Regions from separate parts of the Paraburkholderia sp. BR10882 genome, predicted to be linked through region 1. Evidence: predicted binding sites of a transcription regulator. Region 1 holds the regulator's gene; the other holds the start of a gene.
The links. Region 1 encodes FliA, which starts transcription of late flagellar genes. Its sites were predicted from a motif close to CTAAAGTTTNNNNNNNNNNNGCCGNTA; they were not measured.

Region 1 (12,034 bases):
TGCGCGCGCTGGCGGGACCGATCCTGATCTGCATGATCCTCGGCATGATGATCCTGCCGTTGCCGCCGTTCCTGCTGGATCTGCTGTTCACTTTCAACATCGCGCTTTCGGTGATGGTGCTGCTCGTCAGCATGTACACCATGAAGCCGCTCGACTTCGCGGCGTTCCCGAGCGTGCTGCTGTTCTCCACGCTCCTGCGGCTCTCGCTGAACGTGGCCTCCACGCGTATCGTGCTGCTCGAAGGCCACACCGGCCCGGGGGCAGCGGGCCAGGTGATCGAGTCGTTCGGCCACTTCCTCGTGGGCGGCAACTTCGCCGTGGGTATCGTGGTGTTCGTGATCCTCATGGTCATCAACTTCATGGTGATCACGAAGGGCGCGGGCCGTATCGCCGAAGTGTCCGCGCGCTTCACGCTCGACGCGATGCCCGGCAAGCAGATGGCGATCGACGCCGACCTGAACGCGGGCCTCATCAACGAAGAAGCGGCCCGCAAGCGCCGCAGCGAGATTGCCCAGGAAGCCGAGTTCTACGGCTCGATGGACGGTGCGAGCAAGTTCGTGCGCGGCGACGCCATCGCCGGCCTGCTGATCATGGTGATCAACATCGTGGGCGGCCTGATCGTGGGCGTCGTGCAGCACGGCATGCCGCTCGCCTCGGCGGGCGAGACCTACACGCTGCTGACCATCGGTGACGGCCTCGTCGCACAGATTCCGTCGCTCGTCATCTCGACGGCGGCCGGCGTGATCGTCTCGCGCGTGGCGACCAACGAAGACATCGGCACGCAGCTCACCGGCCAGCTCTTCACGAACCCGCGCGTGCTGATGATCACGGGCGCGATCATCGTCATGATGGGCCTGATTCCGGGCATGCCGCACTTTGCGTTTCTGCTGCTCGGCGGCGGTGCGATCCAGCTCGGCCGCACGCTGAAGAAGAACGCCGCAGCGAAGAAGGCGAGCGCCGTGATCGCCGACGCCGCGCCCGCCGCGCTTGCGCCCGTAGAAAACGCCGAGGCGACCTGGGACGACGTGGCGCTCATCGACACGCTCGGCCTCGAAGTGGGCTACCGCATCATTCCGCTCGTCGACAAGAACACCGACGGCGAGCTGCTCAAGCGCATCAAGAGCATCCGCAAGAAGTTCGCGCAGGAAATCGGCTTCTTGCCGCCCGTCATCCATATTCGCGACAACCTGGAGCTGCGCCCGAACGCCTACCGGATTGCATTGAAGGGCGTGGAAGTGGGCACGGGCGAGGCCTACCCGGGCCAGTGGCTCGCGATCAACCCGGGCCAGGTGAGCGCGGTGTTGCCCGGCACGCCGACCACGGACCCGGCGTTCGGCCTGCCCGCCGTGTGGATCGATTCGAACGTGCGCGAGCAGGCGCAGGTGTTCGGCTACACGGTGGTGGATTCGAGCACGGTGGTGGCGACGCACCTGAATCACCTCGTCGTCATGCACGCGGCCGAACTGCTCGGGCGCCGCGAAGTCCAGGCGCTGCTCGAGCGCGTGCAGAAGGACACGCCTTCGCTCGTGGACGACCTCGTGCCGAAGGTGCTGCCGGTCACGACGCTGCAGAAGGTGCTGCAGAACCTGCTGGAAGAAGGCGTGCCGATCCGCGACATGCGCACGATCATGGAATCGCTCGCGGAGCACACGCCGCGCATCACCGACGCCCACGATCTGACGGCGGCGGTGCGCATCGCGCTCGGCCGCGCGATCACGCAGCAATGGTTCCCCGGCAACGCCGACATGCAGGTGATGGGCCTCGACGCGAACCTCGAGCGCGTGCTGTCGCAGACGCTCACCTCCGGCCCGAACCCCGGCCTCGAACCGGGTCTCGCGCACACGCTGCTCACGCAGACCGAGCAGGCGATGGGGCGTCAGCAGGCGCTGGGTCTCGCGCCGGTGATGCTCGTGCAGCACGCGCTGCGGCCCATGCTGTCGCGCTTCCTGCGCCGCAGTCTGCCGCAGCTCAAGGTGCTGTCGTATGCCGAGGTGCCCGATACGCGCAACGTGAAGGTGGTGAACGTGATCGGGGCGCACTGATCGCGCTGCCGCATCTGGACGAGAAAAAGCCCGCTTCTTGCGGGCTTTTTCGTTAGCCGCGCCGCGTGCGAGCCTTTCTGCACGTAATTTTTGCCTGTGCGCAGCCCCGCCACCGATTCCGCGAATTGCCCGCATTTCTCCGCCCTGATCCATCGATCATGGGGGGCTCACCTTCGAAATAATTCCAACATCGGAAAAGGCCTTGCACAGGACGCCAGGCCGGCAGCAATCCAGCGCCATTCCAGCAACAGACGACCGGCGGCGGCATTGGCCGCTCACCTCATCAGGGGCTTAGCTTGAACATTCGCAAATTCATCGGTGGCACCAGCCGCGACGCGTTACGGCTCGTACGCGAAGCGTTGGGTGCGGACGCCGTCGTTCTGTCGAACCGTACGCTCGACGACGGCAGCGTCGAAATCGTCGCGCTCGCGGACCGCGATCTCGCGGCGATCGCGCCGGCCGATGCTGCCGCCGCGCAAGGCCTGGGTGGCCTCGTGGCGCAAAGTGGTCAAGGCGCCCCGTTCGCGCAGCCCTCCGCCGCCATGACGCAGATGTCGCGCACGCCGCGCAGCGCGCCTGGCGCCGCTCCCGCGGCGCTCGCCGCCCCGGTGGGCGGTGCGAACCCCTACGCGAGCGGCATGCCGGACGTGTTCTCGTCGGTGTTCGGCGCGAGCCCGGAAGTGGGCGCCGAAAACGGCAGCGCGAGTGCCGACGCCGATGCCGATGGCGACCAGGCCGCCGACACCGCCGTCTCGCTCGGCAAGGAAGCGGCGGCCGCGTCGGCCGCCATTGCGCCGCTTTCGGCTTCGTCGCCTTCTTCGCGCGCCGCGGCAGGCCAGCAGGCCGCGCAATCGGCGATGCCGCCCACGCTGCAATCCGCGATGCAGGCCGCCCAATCGCAACAAGCTGTCCCGCATGCGCATTCGCCGCTGCAAATGGCGCTGCAGGCCGCGACCGAGTCGCTCGCCTCGCCGGCCTTTGCACCATCGTTTGCGTCCACGGCGCCGGCCGCCAACGCCAACGCCCAGGCCGCCGCACGTGAAGCCGCAGCGCGGCTCGAACAGGCCGCCGCCGCGCAGACGAGCGACGCGCCGCGCACCATGGCCGAATCGAACCCCTGGCTGATCGACCACGCCCGCCGTATCGCGAACCAGCAGAACGCGCCGCGCGTGCCGGGCATGACGCCTGCCACCGCCGCCGCGCGCGGCCTTGGCAGCGTCGCCGATCCGGTGCTGCCGCCCGACGTTGACGCCAGCACGCCCGACTGGGCGCTCGAGGCCGCTCATGTCGCCGCGCGCCGCGCCGCGCAGCGCCTCGGCCACGGTCCGGAAGCCGCGGGCCCCGCGCCCGGCAGCCGCAATGCGCAGGGCGCCGATGCGGCGCAAAGCGTGAGCGAAGCGATCCGCGCGCGCATCGAGCAGGTCGTCAACGAAACCGTGATGAACGAGCTCGCCTCCATGCGCGGCATGATGGAAGAGCAGTTCGCGGGCCTCCTGTGGGGCGAGCGCCAGCGCCGCAGCCCGGTGCAGGGCGCGCTCACCAAGCAGCTGTTCGCCGCAGGCTTCTCGGCGCAACTGGTGAAGATGATGATCGACCGGCTGCCCGACGTGCAGACCGAAGAGGCCGGCATGGAGTGGCTCCAGTCGGTGCTCGAATCGAACCTCCCCGTGCTCGAAGACGAACAGGCGCTGATGGAGCGCGGCGGTGTGTTCGCGCTGATGGGCCCGACGGGCGTGGGCAAGACCACGACCACCGCGAAGCTCGCCGCGCGCTGCGTGATGCGCTTCGGCGCGAGCAAGGTGGCGCTGCTCACCACCGACAGCTACCGTATCGGCGGCCACGAGCAACTGCGCATCTTCGGCAAGATCCTCGGCGTTTCGGTGCACGCGGTGCGTGACGGCGCGGACCTCCAGCTCGCGCTCACCGAACTCAAGAACAAGCACATCGTGCTGATCGACACGATCGGCATGAGCCAGCGCGACCGCGCCGTGGCCGACCAGATCGCCATGCTGTGCGGCGCGGGCCGCCCGGTGCAGCGCCTTCTGCTGCTCTCGGCGACCAACCACGGCGACACGCTCAACGAAGTCGTGCAGGCCTACCAGAGCGGCCCGGACAACGCGCCGCTCACGGGCTGCATCCTCACCAAGCTCGACGAGGCGACCAACCTCGGCAGCGCGCTCGACACCGTGCTGCGCTACAAGCTGCCGGTGCATTACGTCTCGACGGGCCAGAAGGTCCCCGAGAACCTTTACGTGGCGACGCGCCGCTTCCTGATCCGCAGCGCTTTCTGCATTCCGCGAGAGAGTTCGCCGTTCGTGCCGCACGAAGACGATATCCCGGCGCTGCTGTCGGCACTCTCGACGCGTACGAATTCGCAGGCTCCCGAGGTCAGGTTTGGATAAGTTCGTAATCGATCAAGCTGAAGGGCTGCGGCGGCTTCTCGCGCGTGAAGGCTCGCGCGTGGTCGCGGTGACGGGCGGTGCAGGTTCGCCCGGACGCACGACCACGGTGGTCAATCTCGCGGCGGCGCTCACCGCGCAGGGCAAGGACGTGCTCGTGATCGACGAGTGTCTGGGACCCCGCTCGGTTTGTGCGCTGGTGGGCGGTGTGCGCGGCGCAGGCAACTTCGCCGCCGTCGTGCGCGGCGAGCGCACGCTCGACGAAGCCGTGGGCCGCCATGCGCTCGGCTTCGGCGTGCTGGCCGCCTCGCGCGACAATCGCGCGCAGTACACGTCCGCCCAGCTGCAGAAGGTCATTTCGGGCCCCGCGGACATCGTACTGATCGACGCGCAGCTCGACGCCGATGGCGCGCTTTCGCCGCTCGCCATGCATGCGCACGATGTGCTGATCGTGATGCGCATCGGTGCGCAGTCGATCACGGACGCCTACGCGTGCATGAAACGGCTGCACTTCGCGCATGCGATCGCGCAGTTTCGCGTGCTCGCGAATCATGTGGCGAACGCGAGCGACGCGCAGGCCGCGATCGAGAATCTCGCAGGAGTGGCGAGCCGCTACCTGAGCGTGTCGCTCGACAGCGCCGGAAGCGTCGCCGCCGATCAGCACATGGCGCAGGCGCTCAGGCTTGCGCGCTGCATCGTCGATGCGTTTCCGTCGACGGCCGCCGCGCGTGATTTCCGCCACGTGGCCGCCGAGCTGCCGCACTGGCCGATGCGACCCGCGGTCTCGGCGTGCTCGCCGGCCACGGCACGCGCCAATGCACTGTTCGGCGCGAAGGACGAAGAACATGAAGCGGCGGGCCACGCACCCGTCGACGATCCGGACGGCGCGCCGCAAGCCGGCGTCCAGCCCCACGCTACCCAAGCAACAAACGCCGCACACAGCACGCTCGCCGCGAACGCCGATTCGTTCGTAGCGGCCGTGACGGGTGTGCATCCCGCACCCAACGCAACATCCGCGTCCGCTCCGGCCCATGTGGGCTGGCGGACCGATACGCCCGCGCAGCGGACGTCGCCGCAGCACGTCTGACGTGCGCACGACGACGCCAACAGGGAGATGAGAAGTGGAGAGCACGATGTATAACGCTCAAGGAAAAATTTCGCAGGCCGACGTGCTCGCGAAATACGCGCCGCTCGTCAGACGGCTCGGCTTGCAGCTCGTCGCCAAGATGCCGGCGAGCGTGGACCTCGACGACCTGATCCAGGCCGGCATGATCGGCCTGCTCGACGCGGCCAACCGCTACAAGGAAGATCAGGGCGCGCAGTTCGAGACCTACGCGAGCCAGCGCATTCGCGGCGCAATGCTCGACGAGTTGCGCAGCAACGACTGGCTGCCGCGCAGCCTGCGCCGCACCTCGCGTGAAGTGGAAAGCGCGGTGCACAAGGTGGAGCAGCGGCTCGGGCGCTCGGCGAGCGAGACGGAGATCGCCGAGCATCTGAGCATGCCGCTCGACGAGTATCAGAGCATGCTGCAGGAACTGCATGGCAGCCAGCTCATCTACTACGAAGACTTCGACCGCTCCGCCGAGGACGAACCGTTCCTCGACCGCTACTGCGTCGATCATTCGGACCCGCTTTCGGCCCTGCTCGACGACAGCCTGCGCGGCGCGCTCATCGAGGCGATCGACCGGCTGCCCGAGCGCGAAAAGCTGCTCATGTCGCTCTATTACGAGCGCGGCATGAACCTGCGCGAAATCGGCGCGGTGATGGAGGTGAGCGAGTCGCGCGTGTGCCAGCTGCACAGCCAGGCTGTGGCGCGACTGCGCACGCGGCTGCGCGAGATGTCGTGGGCCGGCCAGGAGAATTGAGGCGGTAGACGGCGCGCGCGGCGGCCAGCGCGAGCGGGACTAAAGTTGCAATGACAGAGCCGGGGTGCGAGAGCGCCCCGGCTTTTTTGTTGGTGGACTGGACTCGCGCAAAACAAAAAAGCCGAAGCATCACTGCTTCGGCTTTTGACTTTGGCGGACGATCTACGCGCGCTTACAGCCCGAACGCCGGCAACCGCCCATCGGGACCGTACAGCATCGAGCCGTTGCCCGTTTCGCCGCGCAGGATCGAGAGCGCGCGGCGGTTATGCTCCATGCGCGTGCGGATCATCATGCCAATGGTGAGATTCTTGCGGCGCGCGCGCTCGGTCGACCCCTTGAGCAGCGCCCACTGACTTGCCAGACGCGCGTCGCCGTCGCAGGCCATTTCGATGCCCTTGCGGCCGCCCGGCAGGCCGAGGCCGGCCAGTTGCGCGTCGCGCGCTTTTTCGAGGCCCGCGAGACGCTGCGTGAGCGTCGTCTTCTGCTCGACGATTTGCGGGAGCGCCTCCATGCCATCGGCCGACACGAGCGCCTTCTCTTCATAGGCGAGCAGCGACGCGAACGCCTCGACCGTGGCGTGTTCGTCGATCAGTGTGGCCAACAGGGCATCTTTCATTGCAAGGCACCAAAAAAAGCGAGGTTTGCGCGGCGCTCGCGCATCGGGCGTCAGTTGCCCGACGTCGGCTTCATGAGGTCGCGCGCGGTCTGGATCACGCCGTCGGCGATCTTGCCGGAGTCGATCTGCAACGTGCCGTTGCGGATCGCGTCCTTGATCGACTGCACGTGCGCCGTGTCGATGTCGGCGGAACCGCTCGCCGCGAGCGAGCGCATCGTCGACGAGAGCGACGACAGGCTCACGTTCGCGCCGCCTTGAGCGGCGGCGATCGTGCCGACTGCCGCGCCGGAGGTGGTAGCGGTGTCGGTGCTTACGCCGGTCGAATCGGCTTGCGAGCGCGCGAGGCCATCCTGCAGCGTGCGCGGATCATTGCGGGTGGAGGAGTCAACTTTCACGATGGGCGTTCCTGATCGATTTGACCTTGATAACGGCACAGGTCGGGCCGAACTTTAGCCGAAAAATCCCACCGTTACATGCTGTTACGTGTGCTGACGCACAAAGCCGGAGACGGCCGGATCGGGCCGCCGGACGGGGCTCGGCGCGCCCTGATCCGGCCCTTGCCAGCGCTTACGGCCCTAGATCTGCACCTGCACGGTACCCGCGTCCTTGACCACGCCCGAGATGATCTGGCCGCCGCTCGTGCGCACGCGCACCTGCTGGCCCGGCTCGGCGTTGTTGAGCGCGCTGCCCTCGGCGGAGATCGTGAAGTTGCTGCCCACGGCAATCACCTTGACCGTCTGGCCGATGACCACCGAGGCGGCGCTGCGCAGCATGTCGGTGCGCAGCGGCAGTCCCGCGGAAATCCGGGCGAGCGCGACGGCGCCGGTCGCCTGGTTGGGATCGGTGATGATGGTCTGCGGCAGGTTCGCGAGGTCGCCCGCGCGCGGCATGAAATCGGCGGCCGAAAGCGCTTCGCCCGCGCCGATCTGGCGCGAGGCCACGTAGTAGGTCACGTCCACCGCAATGCGCGCGCTCACATAGAGCGTCCACGGCTTCGCGCCGATGCAGCGCACGCCCACGGTCGTGTGGCCATAGGTGCGCGCGCCCGGCGGCATGAACGGCTCGAGTGACGTGCAGCCTGCGAGGCCACGCGGAAACACCGGCGCGACCGTGATGCTCACGTGGCCCGGCAAGCCTGCCGACTGCTGCTGCAGGAAGGCGAGCGCGGCGGCTCGGATCGATTCGCCGTCCTGCTGGCCCGGCGGCGTGGCCTGCACGTTCGTGGCGACGGCGCTGGTATTGGGATTCGGCGGCGCGCCGGCGCTTGCGCTGGCAACCGGCTTCGCGAGCGTCGCCGCGCCGGCGTCCACGACCACCGGGGCGACGCGGTTCGGTGCGGTAGACAGGTTCACGCGCTGCAGCGTGCCCGAATTGTTCGCGTTGGCCGCCGGCACGCGCATGGGCTGGGCGCTCGCGCCCGGCGCGGGAACCGTGACGATGCGCGGCGCGTCGCCTTGGGGCGCGCGCTCGCCGGGACCCGGAATCGTGATCATGCCGTTCGACTCGACGCCCGCGCGTGCATCCTCCGGCACGCCGCGCGAATTCAGATCGGCGTAGCTGGCCGCGCGCAACGGTGCGGCCTCATTGGCGGGAGCAACGCTGGCCACAGCCGCGGCGGGCTTCTTCACATTGCTCGCGAGCATCGCGTTCATCTGCGCGGCGTCGGCGCCCGAGCGGTCGCCGGGGCCCGCAATGAAGATCTGGCTGCCGGCGGCTTCAGGTTGCGCCGGAGTTTGTGCATGAGCGAGCGTGCCGCCAAAGAGCGCGCTGCCAAGGGCGCAGGCCAGCACGCATGTCCAGGACGCGCGCCACGACAGCGCGCGCGCACGCCGCTCCAGGCCGGCGTGCGGCCTACGGAAAGGGGCAGTCTGCGGCATTGTCGTTCTCCATCGATTGCATTGACACGCCTCGCATTCTAGGCGGCGCCCCCCGCGCGCTTGCGTCGAATAGAGGGGCGCTTTACCGGCTATTCGTCCGATTGGTTCTTGCCACCCCCGCCTAATATTCCACTCCATGCGCAAAGGCCTTCGGACCACGCGCCTAACGTTTGCGCCGGTTTCCCCGCCGCCTGGCGAGCCCGCCGCGCTCACGCCGAATCCTTTTTCGTTTCACGGAGAACGCCCGATGCTGGACAAACTCGATGCCGAGTTCGCCTTTGGGCGCGAAGCGCTCGATGTGCGCGCCACGCGGCAGGCATTGATCTCTTCGAACATCGCGAACGCCGACACGCCGGGCTACCAGGCGCGCGACGTGGACTTCGCGGCGTCGCTCGCCGGCGCTTTGCGCCAGCAGGGCGCCGGCGGCACGGTGGGCATGAAGGCCACCTCGGGCGGCAACGCCCAGCCGCTCGCCATGGCGCAGCCCGCGGGCGTGACGAGCGGCATGCAGATGGCGTCGACCAAGTCGGGCCACATGGCCGGCGACGCGAAGCTGATTCCGACGGGCGGCCCCGCCGACACCTACAAGAGCCAGCTCATGTATCGCACGCCGGTGCAGCCCGCGCTCGACGGCAACACGGTCGATCTCGACACCGAACGCGTGCAGTTCGCCGACAACGCGCTGCACTTCGAGTCGGGCATGACGGTGGTCTCGCAGCAGATCAAGACGATGCTCTCCGCGATCACCTCGGGTTCGAGCTGATCGCCGCACGCAACCGGAAGACGCAGTAACGAAGCCATGAACGACCAACGCGCGCGTGACGCGCACCTGATGTGAGGTCTACGAAACCATGCCATCCCTGATGAACATCTTCAGCGTTGCGGGCTCCGCCATGACGGCGGAATCGCAGCGCCTGAACGTGACGGCGTCCAACCTCGCCAACGCCGACAGCACGACCGGCCCCGACGGCCAGCCGTACAAGGCGAAGCAGGTCGTGTTCGCAGTGAACCCGCTCGGCGGCGCGCGCACGGCCTCGGGCCAGCAGGTGGGCGGCGTCAGGGTGACCGGCGTGGTGGACGACCCCACGCCCATGAAAGAGACCTACGACCCCGACAATCCCTCCGCCAACGCGGACGGCTACGTGACGATGCCGAACGTCGATCCGGTGCAGGAGATGGTGAACATGATCTCGGCGTCACGCTCGTACCAGGCCAACGTCGAAACGCTGAACACGGCCAAGACGCTGATGCTCAAGACGCTCACGATCGGAACGTAAAGCGGCAGCCTGAAGCACGGCAAGCCGCAGTCAGTACGGACACTGCAGTACATACAGAGACCAGCGGGCGCGAAATGAAGCAGCGCCTGCCACCACCACACGCCAAAGCACGAAGCGCAATCGAGGGAGAACGCGTTGAGTTCCAGCAACACAACCATCGGCGGCAGCACCGCCACCGTGTCGCAGCAACTGCTCGACACCATGAACGGCACGAGCTCGAGTTCGTCGTCGGCGTCGTCGAGCGGCACGAGCGCGAGCGACCTGCAGTCCACGTTCCTGCGGATGCTCGTCGCGCAGTTGCAGAACCAGGACCCGACCAATCCGATGGACAGCTCGCAGATGACCTCGCAGCTCGCCCAGATCAACACAGTGTCGGGCATCCAGCAGCTCAACACGTCGCTGTCGTCGCTCTCCACGCAGCTTTCGGCGGGCCAGAACGCGCAGGCCGCGCTGCTGATCGGCTCGACCGTGCTCGCCCCGGGCAGCAGCGCCGCCGTGTCGAGCGGCAGCGCGCCGCAGCTCGGCGTGACGCTGCCTTCGGCGGTCTCGGACGTGAAGCTCACGATCACCAATTCGGCAGGCCAGGTCGTCAACACGCTCGACCTCGGCGCGCAGTCGGCCGGCACCGTGCCGGTCACCTGGAACGGCAAGGACAGCTCGGGCAATACGGTCGCCGACGGCACCTACACGATCAGCGCCAGCGCGACGACCAACGGCCAGTCAGCCACGGCAACCGCGCTCGTCGCGAGCCAGGTGCAAGGCGTGGTCCAGAAGTCGGACGGCACCCCGAGCCTCTCGCTCGCCAACGGCAAGACCGTCGCGCTTACGAGCGTCGGCGCCATTCTCTGAACACGATAAACGCGGAGTAGACAACCATGGGCTACCAGCAAGGATTGAGCGGCCTCGCCGCGTCGTCGAACGACCTCGACGTGATCGGCAACAACATCGCCAATGCGAACACCGTCGGCTTCAAGCAGAGCACGGCGCAGTTCGCCGACGTCTACGCGAACACCATCGCGACGTCGGTGGGCAACCAGATCGGCCTCGGCGCCTCGCTCCAGACCGTGCAGCAGGACTTCGCGCAAGGCACGATCAGCACGACGGGCCAGGCGCTGAACGTCGCCATCAACGGCAACGGCTTCTACCAGATGTCGCACAACGGCACGATCACGTATTCGCGTAACGGCGTGTTCCAGCTCGACAAGAACGGCTTTATCACCGACGCGTCGGGCAACGACCTGATGGGCTATGCCGCCAGTTCGACGGGCGTGATCAACACCGCGCAGACCGTGCCGCTGCAGGTGCCGACCACCAACATCGCGCCGGTTGCGACCAAGAACATCACGGCGCAGCTGAACCTGAACGCGCAGGCCACGACGCCTACCACGACGACCTTCAGCGAAACCGACTCGACGAGCTACACGTATTCGACGTCGGTCACGGCTTACGACACGCTCGGCGGCGCACAGACGGTCAACATGTATTTCGCGAAAGACGCGACGAGCGGCCAATGGGACGTGTATGCCGGTCAGCCGGGCTCGGTGACGAAGCTCGGCACCGCACAGTTCAGCTCGTCCGGCGCGCTCCAGAGCATCACGGCCAGCGCCCCGGCAACGACCAACGGCACCACGTCGTTCAGCTTCAACATCAACCCGACGGACGGCTCCACGAAGCCCCAGTCGCTGACGCTCGACCTCGCGGGCACGACGCAGTACGGCTCGGCCAACGGCGTGAACAACCTCGCCCAGGACGGCTACGCGAGCGGCACGCTGTCGAACTTCTCGATCGCCGCGGACGGCACCATCACCGGCAATTACTCGAACGGCCAGACCATGTCGCTCGGCCAGATCGTGCTCGCCAACTTCAACAACCCGAACGGCCTTTTGAACCTGGGCGGCAACCAGTTCCAGCAAACGGCGGCCTCGGGCGTCGCGCAGGTCTCCACGCCGGGCAGCACG
Region 2 (12,034 bases), on a different contig from region 1:
GCGAAGCCCGCGCTGCTGCCCACCTGCAGGATCAGTTCCACAGGCAGCAGTTGCAGGATGCCGAAGGCCACCGCGCCGGTGGAGGTGAGCACGCCGAGGAAATTCCACGCGCCCGACCACATCACGGCGATATTGGGCGAAAGCGAGTGCGTATAGATGACGGTTGCGACCGCATTCGCGGTATCGTGGAAGCCGTTCACGAACTCGAAGCCGAGCGCGATCAGGAGCGCGATGCCGAGCAGGATCCAGGGCATCGCCGAGCTTTCGCGCACCGGCGAGAGGTCGTCGGCGAGATGCATCCCCACGTACACGGCGCCTGCGGCGATGACGACGAGGAAGGCGAGCAGGCTGGCGTTGCGCCCGCGTGCGGGGGCGGTGCCCGGTTGCGGTGACAGGGAAAATTCTGGCATGGCAGGCGGGCTCCTGGGGGAGGGAGTGGGCAAAGGTTTCGCCTCCGATCGTGAACTGCCCAGGTGTCCGTTTGATGACGGATTCGTGCCAGCCATGCCCGATGCATGCCCGACAGACCGGCGCTCCTTCGAATCGGGCCGTCAGCAGTCAGCAAGAGGATTGCGCAGATGCCAAAACGGGTTCTTTCGCTGCGTCTTCTGGTGCACCGCTGGGCCCACGGGCGGGCGAAGGCGGCGACGCGCCTGATCGGCAACTATCCCTTCTTCGCGGGGCTTTCCGGCACGCTCGTCGCGACGGTGATGGCGATCCTCACCTACGCGGCGCTCTACGAGGGCCGTGCCGAGGAGTTGCGCCACGCGCAGGAGAATTCGCGCAACCTCGTGCAGCTCATCAGCAACGACATTGCGCGCAACGTCGAGATCTACGACCTGTCGCTACAGGCCGTGGTCCAGGCGGCGCAGCAGCCGCAGACCTGGAGCATGCCCGAGGCGCTGCGCCAGCGCGTGCTGTTCGACCGGGCGACGGCGGCGTCGAGGCTGGGCGGCGCCTATGTGATCGACGCCGCGGGCCATGTGATAGCCTCGCACAGCAACGCCTTCGACGTTTCACCCGCCGGCATTTCGTTCGCCGACCGCGATTACTTCATCGCGCAACAGCGCGACCCGCATGCGGGCCTGTTCTTTTCGAAGCCGTTCCATTCCCGCCTGCGCGGCGGCGCGCTCACGATCGGCCTCACGCGCCGCATCAACGCGCCCGACGGCTCGTTCGCGGGCGTCGCGCTGCTCGGTGTGCGCCTCGACTATCTCGAGCAACTGCTCGAGCACATCGACCTGGGCCCCGGCGGCCATCTCTTCATCCTGATGCGCGACGGCACGTTGCTCGCGAGCAAGCCGCCCTCGATGCGCGGCGCCGGCTGGAGCTACGCGGACCTGCCGAATTTCGCGTTCTTTTCGCGTCGCGACGCCGGCACCTACACGTCGCACTCGGCGATCGACGGGGTCGAGCGCATCTACACCTTTGCGCATGTGGGCAACTCGCCGTTCATCGTCGTCGTGGCGCCCGCCGTGGGGGACGTGCTCGCCGGCTGGCGGCGGCGCAGCTATATCGCCCTCGTGATGACGACGGTGTTCGGCGGCGCGTGGGTCGCGGTGTCGTGGATGCTCGCCTTCGCGCTGCGCGACAAGGTGGTGGCCGAGGGCAAGCTCGTGCGTCTCGCGGTGACCGACCCGCTCACGGGTCTTGCGAACCGCCGCGCGCTCGACAGCCGTCTCGCGGAGGAATGGCATCACGCGGTGCGCGAACGCACGCCGCTTTCCGTGCTGTTTTTCGACATCGACCACTTCAAGCTCTTCAACGACACCTACGGGCACGCCGCCGGCGACGAGGTGCTGGTGTTCGTGGCCGGGCGCATCGCTGCAGGATCGCGGCGCGCAACCGATCTCGCCGCACGCTTTGGCGGCGAAGAGTTCGCGGTGGTGCTGCCGGGCACGGCGCTCGACGCCGCGACGCGCATGGCGGAAAAGATCCGCAAACGCATCGAGTCGGACAATCTCACGCTGAGTGGTACGCACCATGGGTGCGTGACGGTGAGCGCGGGGTGTGCGAGCTGCAATCCGCCGGAGGGCGGCAGCGGCGCGAAGCTGCTGGCCGCCGCCGACCGCCTGCTCTACGAGGCCAAGGAAGCGGGCCGCAATCAGGTCCGGTCGCAGCAATGGACGGGCGATGGGGCACAGCCGCTGGTGGATTCCGAAGCCGGAAGCCGAGGCCGCGATGCACCCGCAACGCGAGGCTGAGGCGCGCCGGCTTTCGTGCGGCGCGCGACGCCCGCCATGCCGTTCAGCGCGCGGACTTCGACAGCCGGTGGCCGAGGCCGAGGTTCGAGACGATCTGCCAGGTATAGACGCGCGAATAGTGCACGCCGAACTGGCGGCCGATCAGCTCGCGCACGCGGCTGTTGGTCCACGCATCGCTCGCAAAGCCGTGCTCTCGCGCGGAGCCATGCAGGGCGCTCGCGATCCAGCCTAGCGCGGCCTGATCGAGCACTGAAGGCCGGCCGCCCACGCTCATCTGCTGGAGCGCTGCAAGGCCGCCGTCCTCGACGATGGACTTGTAGCGCCTCACCGTCTGGGCGGAAAGGTGGAGTGAGTCGGCGACGCTATTCACGGTCGCGCCTTCCATCAACATCTGGCCGGCGGCCATTCTTCTCGCGACGCTCGGCAGGTTCTCGGTTCGGGTAAGCATGTGTTCACTCGTCGACGAAAGATTCCGGACACGCGGCATTGCGGATGTGCCGCTCCTGTAACCCTTCCTGCAAGCGGGTCTTGTCGCTTGCCATGGACCCGGCGCCGGTGCGGTGACGCGGGGGTCATGACGGACGGCGAAATCGACGCCCGGTGAAGGGCGCTTGTTGCGAAACGCCTCGGTGTTCCGCAGCGGATATTAATAATTGTTTTTGTAGGGAATGTGTATAGCTAGCGGAAAAATAGTCTGCTTGACTTGTGGATAATCCTGAACTAATGGAAAAAACAACCGACTCGCGTGTGTCAACAATGGGTGCCGCCATTTCGCACGGACTCCGCAATGCGAAGTTTGCTCCCATTGCAGCCAGTTAACCTGACTTAATTGCTCAAACATTGGAAAGCAACACTTTTTCTTGTTTTGTATGACTAAATCGGTATTCAGCATATATTGAGTTGAAACGGTTTTATCCAAAATGAATTAATAGCGACGATCGCACCTTTAGATGTTTGTTAGCGTTTTTGAGGTGTGCGGCAAACAATGGCATGGTCCAGCGCGGGTGATGACGGCTATGGGGCAATTTCAGGGAGTGATTTCGCTTTTTTGTGCAGAATGGTTTTCGCAAACATTTCGAATCGATTGCAATGCAGATTGGATTCGAATGAACGAATGCAGAATGCCGGATTCGCCGCGCAGCGTATCGCGTGGCGAAACGGGTCCCTGAATCCCTCGGGCCGCCAAATGCGTCCGTGCGTTTCGTCAAACGACGCGCGGCCTGGGCGGCGGCCCGCTTTCTGGCCGCTGCGGATGAACCAAGAACTCGACGAAAAGGTAGGTCGTTTGTTGCGCCGCGCTGCGAGCCGGCGCTCGCTCGTGCCGTACGGTGCGTTTCATGCCCTGTTCGCGGGCGACGTGCCGTTGCGGGTGCGTTACGAAAAGCTCGAGGCGGCCGCGGCCGCGTTGTGCGCGCCGCACGAGGCCGACTATGCCTCGCTGCTCTCGACCGATTCGGGCCTGCCCGGCCCGGACTTCTATGCGCGCTTCAAGCGCTTGCATACCGAGCGCTATTACGAAACGCTCGGCGCGGACCGGCACCGCATGCTGCGGCTTGCCGAAAAGCGCCAGCTCGCCAACGAGGAACGTGAGCGTGTGTATGCCCATTACCTGCGCTGTGCGGCGGAAGAAGCCTGCATGAACAGCGCTTGATGCGTGCGAGCGGCGCCATGCCGCTCTCTTGCATTCACGATCCACACAAGGAGGCTTCATGTCCACGCGCTACCATTCGTCCGCGCCGCTGCTCGGCGCCATACTCGTGCTTGCCCTCGGCGTGTCGCCGCATGTACCGCTGTTTGCGCAGACGGCGTCCGATGCCGCGCCCGGGAGTGCGCCCAACGCCGCGCTGCAGATCGGCGAGGTGCAGACCACGGCGACTGTCGTGAGCATCGACGCGGCCACCAACTCGGTCACGCTGCGTGGCGCGCGCCGCAACCTGGTGACGGTCGCCGTCGATCCCGCAGTCGGCGATGTGAGCAAGCTCAAGCCCGGCGATCATGTGAACATCCTCTACAAGGAGGCGTTGCTGCTGCGTGCCGAAAAGCTGGCTACGAGGGGCATCCGCTCGCGCGTCGATACGGTCGCGACCACGCCCGCTTCCGGTGGCATGACGGCGACGGCGCGTAGCGTGCAGGTGATCGCGACGGTGGAGAAGATCGACCGCAAGAGCCGCAAGGTCGCGCTGCGCGGACCGAACCGCACGGTCGTGGTGGTGGCGCCGCCGGACGTGCCGCTCGAATCGATCAAGGTGGGCGACAGCATTCGCGCCGACTACGTGGGCGCGACCGCCGTGCATGTCACGCGCGACGGCCAGAACCTGCAGTGAGGCAGCGACGCCCGGGCGGCGTGCGTTAGTCGGCGCGATTGCGGTCGCGCACGAGGATCGACACGTAGATCGCCGTGCAGACGATGATGACGGCCACGCCGGCAATCACCTTCTGGTGGTCGAAGTTGATGAGCCCGACCACCGCGATGGCGATGCCGGCGGCAGAGCCGAGCGTGCCCATTGCGGCCACGAAAATGCGCACCTTGCTCCAGACGCGATGGCGCCGCTCGGGACCTGCGCCTTCCATAAACCGATGCAGTCGATCAAACATGGCGGCTCTTCCGGGTTGGGTAGAAGACGGTCATGCGGGCGCGAATGACTGCGCGGCGCGGACCAGATCAAGTATAGCCAGCCCATTATTACGCGTTCTTTCCATTGCCTGCGCGCTCACGCGCCGGAATTCCCGATCGTTTTTTGCGCGCGTTTAAGTTTGTCTTAATTTTGGCTCGCCATGATGGAGCGGTCGGGTCGATTCGATAGTTCGATTCGCGGTTGTTCTTCACGTCCCCTGTTGGCCGCCGATTCACTCGGCGGCCTTTTTTTTGTCTGCCGTCGACGTTTGCTAGCGTCGATCACGGCGTATTCAAGCCTTATTTGTGATTCGTCGCGAGGGCGCCCGCGCTGTTTGCACCGCCAAAGAGCTGTGTCAGATATTGCTGGTTGTTGTTCATGATCGACATGAGGTTATTGAGCGCGGTGAACTGGCGATTGAATTTCGCAGTGAGCTGGGTTGCGCGCACATCGAGCATCGACGACTGCTTTTTGATGTCGTCGAGTTCCTTGTTGATGGCCGTGCTGCGCCGCTCGATGATGCCGCTCGACTGCACGTAAGGCGTAATGGCGCTGTTGAGCTTCGTGGTCAGGCCGCCGCTGCCGAACAGCGCCGCAATCGCACTGTTGCCCGGTTGCAGCGCCTTCTTGAACGTCTCGTCGTCGATCTCGAGCTTCCCGCTCTTGTCGAGCTTGATGCCGATCTCGCCCAGCGAATGGGTCACGCCGTCGCTGCCCTTCACGCCCGCCGAAACGAGCGCCGGCAGACTCGCCGCGAGGGTGCGCGCGATCGAGTCGCCGAGCAGCGCGCCTGCCTGCGCGCTCGTCGAACCGGTTGCGGCCGTATAGGAGGTCAGCCCGTTCAGGGCATCGACGTAACTGTTGTGCGCCTTCACGAAGTCGCGGATGGATGTGCCCGTCGCTTCGGTGTCGGGAGCGACGGTGAGCGTTTGCTTCGTGCCCACCGAGGCGCTTGCAAGCTTGATCGTGATGTCGCTCACCACGCCCTCGAGCGTGTTGCTCGCGCTCGTGACGCGCGTGCCGTCGATGCGCAGCTCGGCGTCGCCGGCTGCCTCGACTTCGCGCATCTGCGAGGAAGCGAGCCGCGTGTCGACGCCCGCGCCCGCCTGCACGTCGATCGCGTTGGCCGCGCCGGTCTTGTTCGCGGTCAGCACGAGGTGCTGGCCGTCGGCGCCGTTGACGATCGACGCCGTGACGCCTGGGTTGTCCTTCGCCCGGTTGATCGCCGCGACGACGTCGGTGAGCTTGTTGCTGCCCGCAGCGATCGTCAGATGCATGGACTTGCCGCCCATCGCGATGTCGAGGCTGCCTTCCCCGAGCGTCTCGCCCGTGTCGAAGCTGTCCGAGGCGAGCTTATGCGCTGTCGCGAGGCGATCGACTTCGACCGTGAAGCTGCTCGCCACGGCGTTCTTGCCGGCCACCGCGCTCAAGCCCTTGTCCTTCTCGCTCGTCGTGACGGTGAAGCGCTGCAGCGCGGCGCCATCCTTGAACGGCTCGAGTGCGGTCTGGAGCGAAGCGAGCGCCGACTTCAGCGTGCCGAGCGCCGATAGCGTCGTGTTGCTGGCGGTCTGCTTCGCACTGAGGATGGCGCTCGGTCCCGCGATCTTCGCGTTGACGAGCGCCTTGACGAGCTGGTTGACGTCAAGTGCGGAGTTGGTCGCGCCGCTGATGATCGACTGGGCGGCGTCGCTCAGCGCGCTGTTCGTGCTGGCGGTCGTGGTGTTCGTGATCGTGCTTGCCATGAAAGAAGTCCGTTCGTTCTGGTGCGTCGAGTCGACGGAACGCGCGAATGCGCGGCCATGCTTTCATTACGGCAAGCTTTCATGAAACTTTATGAAAGAAATGAAAAGTTTTTGAAAAGTGCGCGATCGGCACTGCGGCGGCGGCTAGCCGCCCGCTTCAAACGGGCTCGGGGAAGCCCGAGCGGCCTTGCGTGAGATCGGTGAGCGTGGTGCGCGCGGCGTCCACGGCGGTGGCGGGCAACTGGATCGTGAGGCGGACCGTCATGGTGTACTGGCTTTGCACGAGCGTGAACTGCTCCTGGTCGATCCAGTGGCGCACGCGGGTTTCGTCGGGATAGCCGAGTTCGACGGTGAGGCGCGCCTGCGCAATGCGCTCGACGCGCTCGGCCCCCTGCAGGGCGCTGGCAATGGCGTCGGTATAGGCGCGCACGAGGCCGCCCGCGCCGAGCTTCACACCGCCGTAATAGCGCACGACGGCGGCGAGTACGCCGTCCAGGTCGTGATGGCGCAGCACTTCGAGGATCGGGCGCCCGGCGGTTCCGGAGGGTTCGCCATCGTCGGACATGCCGGACTGGCCGCCCGCAAGCAGCGCCCAGCAAACGTGCGTGGCGGTGGGGTGTTCGTCACGCAGACGGCGGATTTCGGCCATGGCCGCTTCGCGGTCGGCAACGGGAATGGCGTGCGCGATGAAGCGGCTCTTGCGGACATCGAGTGCCGCGGTGACGGGATGGGCGAGGGTGAAAGTTGGCACAAGCGGGGTGGCACTGCTGGCGAAACCCCCATGTTAACCGATGCTCATGGGCCGGCTTTCGACGTCCGTCCCCATATCTTGCCAGTTTGCGTAATGGTTCTTTGCGCCGGATGCTAGTGACGCCCCGGCCTTCAGCCCGGATAATGCACGGCATGACGGATCTAGCTCTGGCTGGAGCGAAGCCGAACTCCTCATTCGGTGATCCGTCATCGTTCCTTCTCTCGCGGCGCCGCTGCATGTTCCGGCAGACGCGATTCTCCAAAGCACAGAAGCCAAAAAAATCCCCGGTCGGACTGTGTCACGACCGGGGGTCACAAGGCTCGCCTGTTCTCAAGAGGCAATCCCACCTTACGTCCGCAAAATTGCGGCCGCAATCGGAAAAAAAACCTGGTGCGCGTGACACCCGAAGGGCGCTAGTGTTCTCATTCGTGCGCAAAAAAATCCCGGCCATCGCTGGCCGGGCAATGAGAATACACCGTGCGCTCCGGGGAACGAAACGCCCATCAACGTTACCCGCGCGCCGTGCGGCCGGCAACACCTCCGCATTACCTGCAATTACTGACATCTGCCTTTCCGGCCGCAGCCGGCGCGCGGCACGGCAGGCCGGATACGCCGTGTGGCGGGCATCGTGCTCACATTGTTATGCATGCCGAACGATATCCATGCGCTCGCACGCGCGTGCTGAAGTAAGGCGCCGAAATGCGCCGAGGCCGGTCTCCCTTGAGGGAAGACCGGCCTCGGTGTGCCGCTTCAGGGGCCTCCAGAGAAGGCGGCCCCTGGATCACGCGCGCATCACGCGCATCAGTAACGCGGCGGGGGCGGCGGACGATGGTCGTCCTCGCGGTAGCGCGGGGGACCCGGATCGTGCGGGTGATGGTGCATCCACTCGTCGTGTTCCCAATAGCGGTGGCCGTCGTAATAACGGTTCTCGTGCCAGCCGATCGAGACGTGCGCGTCCACCGGCATCATGTGCGGTTGACCGTATTGCGGCGCCGATTCGGCACGCAGCCCATACGGTGCGGATTGAGCGAAGGCGCTCGATGCGCCCATCAATGCGCCGCCGGCGATCAGTGCTGCGGCGATGGCGCGGGCGGGGGTCTTCCAGCTCTTCGTGTTCATGAGTTACCTCCTCGTTGGTTGCGTCGTCAGTCACGCGGCATCGGGATGCCTTTGTGTTGCGACCACGGTTCAAAGCTTATCGGCCCGAAGCGGAGGAAAACGTGACCACTTGTAAGCTTTCGTTTCATACGATTCTTCATGCGAGAAAGGCTGCTTTGACAGTTGACCCTTGATGCAGAAAGGATTAAGCGCCGCACCTGACAATCGCGACCGAGCCACAGGGGGTCGGGGTGTCAACTGACGTTACATTCAGGCCGCGCGGGCCGCCTGAATGCGTCACGTCTACCGGCCAGCAGGCCCCGATGTCGTTCTTACCGAGGTGTTTTCGGCGCGGGTGTTGCACCAGCCACGTCGATCGCGCTTTGCGAACCTAGTTGCGCGCGCAACTCATATTTCTGGATCTTGCCCGTGGCCGTGCGCGGCAGTTCGCCGAATCGCACGGCGCGTGGCACCTTGAAGTGCGCGAGAAAGAGCCGGCAGTGCGCGATGATTTCCTCGGCCGTGGCGCTCGCGCCGGGCCGCAGTTCGACGAACGCGCAAGGCACTTCGCCCCACTTCGGATCGGGCATCGCCACGACGGCGGCGAGCGCGACGGCCGGATGGCGATACAGCGTGTCTTCCACCTCGATGCTCGAAATATTCTCGCCGCCGGAGATGATGATGTCCTTGCTGCGGTCGGTAATGCGCACGTAGCCGTCGGGCGTCATCACGCCGAGGTCGCCCGTATGGAACCAGCCGCCGCGGAACGCCTCTTCCGTCGCGCGCTCGTTTTTCAAGTAGCCCTTCATGCAGATGTTGCCGCGGAACATGATCTCGCCGAGCGTTTCGCCGTCGGCGGGTACGGGCTCCATCGTCTGCGCATTGCGCACGCTGACGCCGCTTTGGAGGTGATAGCGCACGCCCTGGCGTGCGGCGAGGCGCGCCTGCTCCTCGTCGGGCAGCGTCTGCCAGCCCGCCTGTACCGCGCATACGGCAGCGGGGCCGTACACCTCGGTCAGACCATAGACATGCGTGAGTTCGATGCCGATCGCCTTCATCTTCGCGATCACGGCCGGCGCGGGCGGCGCGCCTGCCACCATCGTGCACACCGTGTGAGCGATGCCTTCGCGGTACTCTGCGGGTGCGTCGGCGAGCGCGCCCTGCACGATGGGCGCGCCGCAATAGTGCGTGACGCGCTCGCTGCGAATGAGGTCGAACACGAGCCTCGCGTCGAACTTGCGCAGGCACACGTTCACGCCCGCGCGCGCGGCGACGGTCCACGCAAAGCACCAGCCGTTGCAATGAAAGAGCGGCAGCGTCCAGAGATACACGGCGTGCTTGGGCATGTCCCATTCGAGGATATTGCTCACCGCGTTGAGATACGCGCCGCGATGGTGATAGACCACGCCCTTGGGGTCGCCCGTCGTGCCCGACGTGTAATTCAGCGCAATGGCGTCCCATTCGTTGCGCGGCGGCTCCCAGGCGAACTCGGGATCGCCTTGCTCGAGGAACGCCTCGTAGTCGGTGGCGCGCGGGAAGTACTCGGGGTCCGCGGGCGCGATGTCGGCCACGCTGATGATCCCGAGGTTGGGGAATTCGAGCGCCGCGCGCTGCGCGAGCGCCGCGAATTCGGTATCGACGATCAACGCCTTCGCTTCGCCATGGCGCAGCATGAACAGCATGGTTGCGACATCGAGTCGCGTGTTGAGCGTGTTGAGCACCGCGCCGAGCATGGGCACGCCGAAGTGCGCCTCGACCATCGCGGGGATGTTGGGCAGCAGCACCGCCACGGTGTCGCCGCGGCCGATGCCCGCCTGACCGAGCGCGCTCGCGAGCCGCCGCGTGCGCGCATAGGTTTCGCGCCAGTTGCGGCGGACGTCGCCGTGGACCACAGCCAGGCGCTCGCCATAGACCTCAGCGGCGCGGGCGATGAAATCGACCGGCGTGAGCGGCACATAATTGGCTTCGCGTTGCGCGAGCCCTTCTTCGTAGGGGTGCAACATGGCGGTGTCTCCGAACGGTTATTGGTGTGTCGATAGGATTCGCGCTACCGTAGCAGGGCCGCGCATGACAGTCTGTCGCCGGCGCGACAGAGCGGGCCGCGACGCACGGTCCGCCCGACAAGATCGACCCAAAGATTGACCTAACCCAGGAAAGCGCGATGTCGCAATCCATTATGCCCCCGGACGGGACACCGCCCGCCCGCGATTCTTGGCGCGAAGGCGAGCGCATCGACGCCGCCAACGCCGCGCGTCTTGCCTCGCTGTTCGAGCGCTACGCGTGGTTCCGCGGGCTCGCGCCCGAGCATCGCGAGTGGGTGCTGGCGTCGTCGCATGCGCAGGGCTATGCCGCGGGCGCGATCGTCGCCGCGCGCGAAGCGCCCTCCGACTGGTGGCTCGGCGTGAGTTCCGGCCTCGTGAAGCTGGCGATCTTCAATGCGTCGGGGCGCGGCTGCACGTTTTCGGGCGTGCCGCATGGCGGCTGGTTCGGCGAGGGGAGCGTGATCAAGCGCGAGCCGCGCAAGTACGACGTGATCGCGCTGCAGCCGTCGCTCGTCATGTCCGTCGCCACCGAGACGTTCCACCGGCTCATGGATTGCAGCCTGCCGTTCAACCGTTTCGTGATCCATCAGCTCAACAACCGCATGGGCGAGTTCATCGCGTTGATCCAGAACAGCCGCTTGCTCGACGTCGATGCGCGCGTCGCGCAGTCGCTCGCGCAGATGTTCAATCCCGATCTTTATCCCGAGACGGGGCGGGCGCTCGACATCTCGCAGGAGGAGATCGGCATGCTGGCGGGCGCGTCGCGTCAACGGATCAATCAGGCCCTGCAGACGCTCGAGCGCCAGGGGCTCGTCGCGCTCTCGTATAACCGCGTGGACGTGCTCGATCTCGACGGGCTGCGCGCATTTGGCCGCGACCAGATCTGAGGACCGCAGAACTCCTTATCAATCTTGCGAGGAATGGAAGACTCTCTCCCTCGCTAGCCGGTTTTTACGCATGGCCGCGCTGCGTAGACTTTGCTCATCGAATTCATACGGAGAGCATGGTGAGAAACGCAATGCTGCGCGCGGCGCTGGTGTCGATGATGGCGATCGTTCCGGCGGTCTCGTTCGGTCAATCCACCAGCACGCACAACGGTCCGGTGACGCGGGCCCAGGTGCTGCAGGAATTGGTCGATCTGGAGTCGGTGGGCTACAACCCGGCTTCGGCGAACGATGCCACGTATCCGGAAGATGTGCAGAGCGCCATGCGCCGGCTCGCCGAAAAGCGCGCCAACGAAGCGCGTCTGGCGCAGGAGCAGGTCGCGCAATCGGGTTACGGCGCGCCGCCCGCACCCAATGCAGAAGCGGGGGCGCCCGCCGTGTCGGGCAGCGAGCCGCCGCCCGCGTATCGCCACCATTGATTGCGGCGCTAACCGCGCCCTGAGCCGGCCCGGGTGCCGCTGGCACCCTTGGCGCTCTCGGGGCCGGCCGCGACATCGGGCGGCACGCCGAGCAACTGGAGTGTGCCGGCCGTCACACCCGAAAATACCGGCCCCGCAACCGTGCCGCCATAAAATGCCTTGCCCGCCGGATCGTCGATCATGACCGCGACGATCACGCGCGGCGCGCTCATCGGCGCC

Region 2: fliD (flagellar filament capping protein FliD) is a predicted target of FliA. The motif match lies at 6,628-6,654, and genes of this name have one in related genera.

What each region holds. Positions count from the first base shown of each region.
Region 1 covers NZ_JBFPKP010000011.1:89,686-101,719, reverse strand. The annotation lists gene flhA (flagellar biosynthesis protein FlhA) at 1-2,042, shown strand, start outside; gene flhF (flagellar biosynthesis protein FlhF) at 2,339-4,444, shown strand; partial or broken gene AB3X99_RS25815 (MinD/ParA family protein) at 4,437-5,219, shown strand; gene AB3X99_RS25810 (RNA polymerase sigma factor FliA) at 5,575-6,306, shown strand; gene AB3X99_RS25805 (flagella synthesis protein FlgN) at 6,479-6,922, opposite strand; gene flgM (flagellar biosynthesis anti-sigma factor FlgM) at 6,973-7,317, opposite strand; gene flgA (flagellar basal body P-ring formation chaperone FlgA) at 7,498-8,799, opposite strand; gene AB3X99_RS25790 (flagellar basal body protein) at 9,047-9,562, shown strand; gene flgC (flagellar basal body rod protein FlgC) at 9,651-10,076, shown strand; gene AB3X99_RS25780 (flagellar hook assembly protein FlgD) at 10,278-10,925, shown strand; gene flgE (flagellar hook protein FlgE) at 10,952-12,034, shown strand, end outside.
Region 2 covers NZ_JBFPKP010000002.1:876,643-888,676, forward strand. The annotation lists gene AB3X99_RS09000 (inorganic phosphate transporter) at 1-410, opposite strand, end outside; gene AB3X99_RS09005 (diguanylate cyclase) at 579-2,204, shown strand; gene AB3X99_RS09010 (helix-turn-helix domain-containing protein) at 2,248-2,652, opposite strand; gene AB3X99_RS09015 (hypothetical protein) at 3,457-3,855, shown strand; gene AB3X99_RS09020 (hypothetical protein) at 3,914-4,528, shown strand; gene AB3X99_RS09025 (DUF2964 family protein) at 4,554-4,799, opposite strand; gene fliD (flagellar filament capping protein FliD) at 5,119-6,561, opposite strand; gene AB3X99_RS09035 (YigZ family protein) at 6,719-7,312, opposite strand; gene AB3X99_RS09040 (hypothetical protein) at 8,114-8,431, opposite strand; gene AB3X99_RS09045 (acyl-CoA synthetase) at 8,743-10,413, opposite strand; gene AB3X99_RS09050 (Crp/Fnr family transcriptional regulator) at 10,587-11,339, shown strand; gene AB3X99_RS09055 (DUF4148 domain-containing protein) at 11,459-11,815, shown strand; gene AB3X99_RS09060 (peptidoglycan D,D-transpeptidase FtsI family protein) at 11,824-12,034, opposite strand, start outside.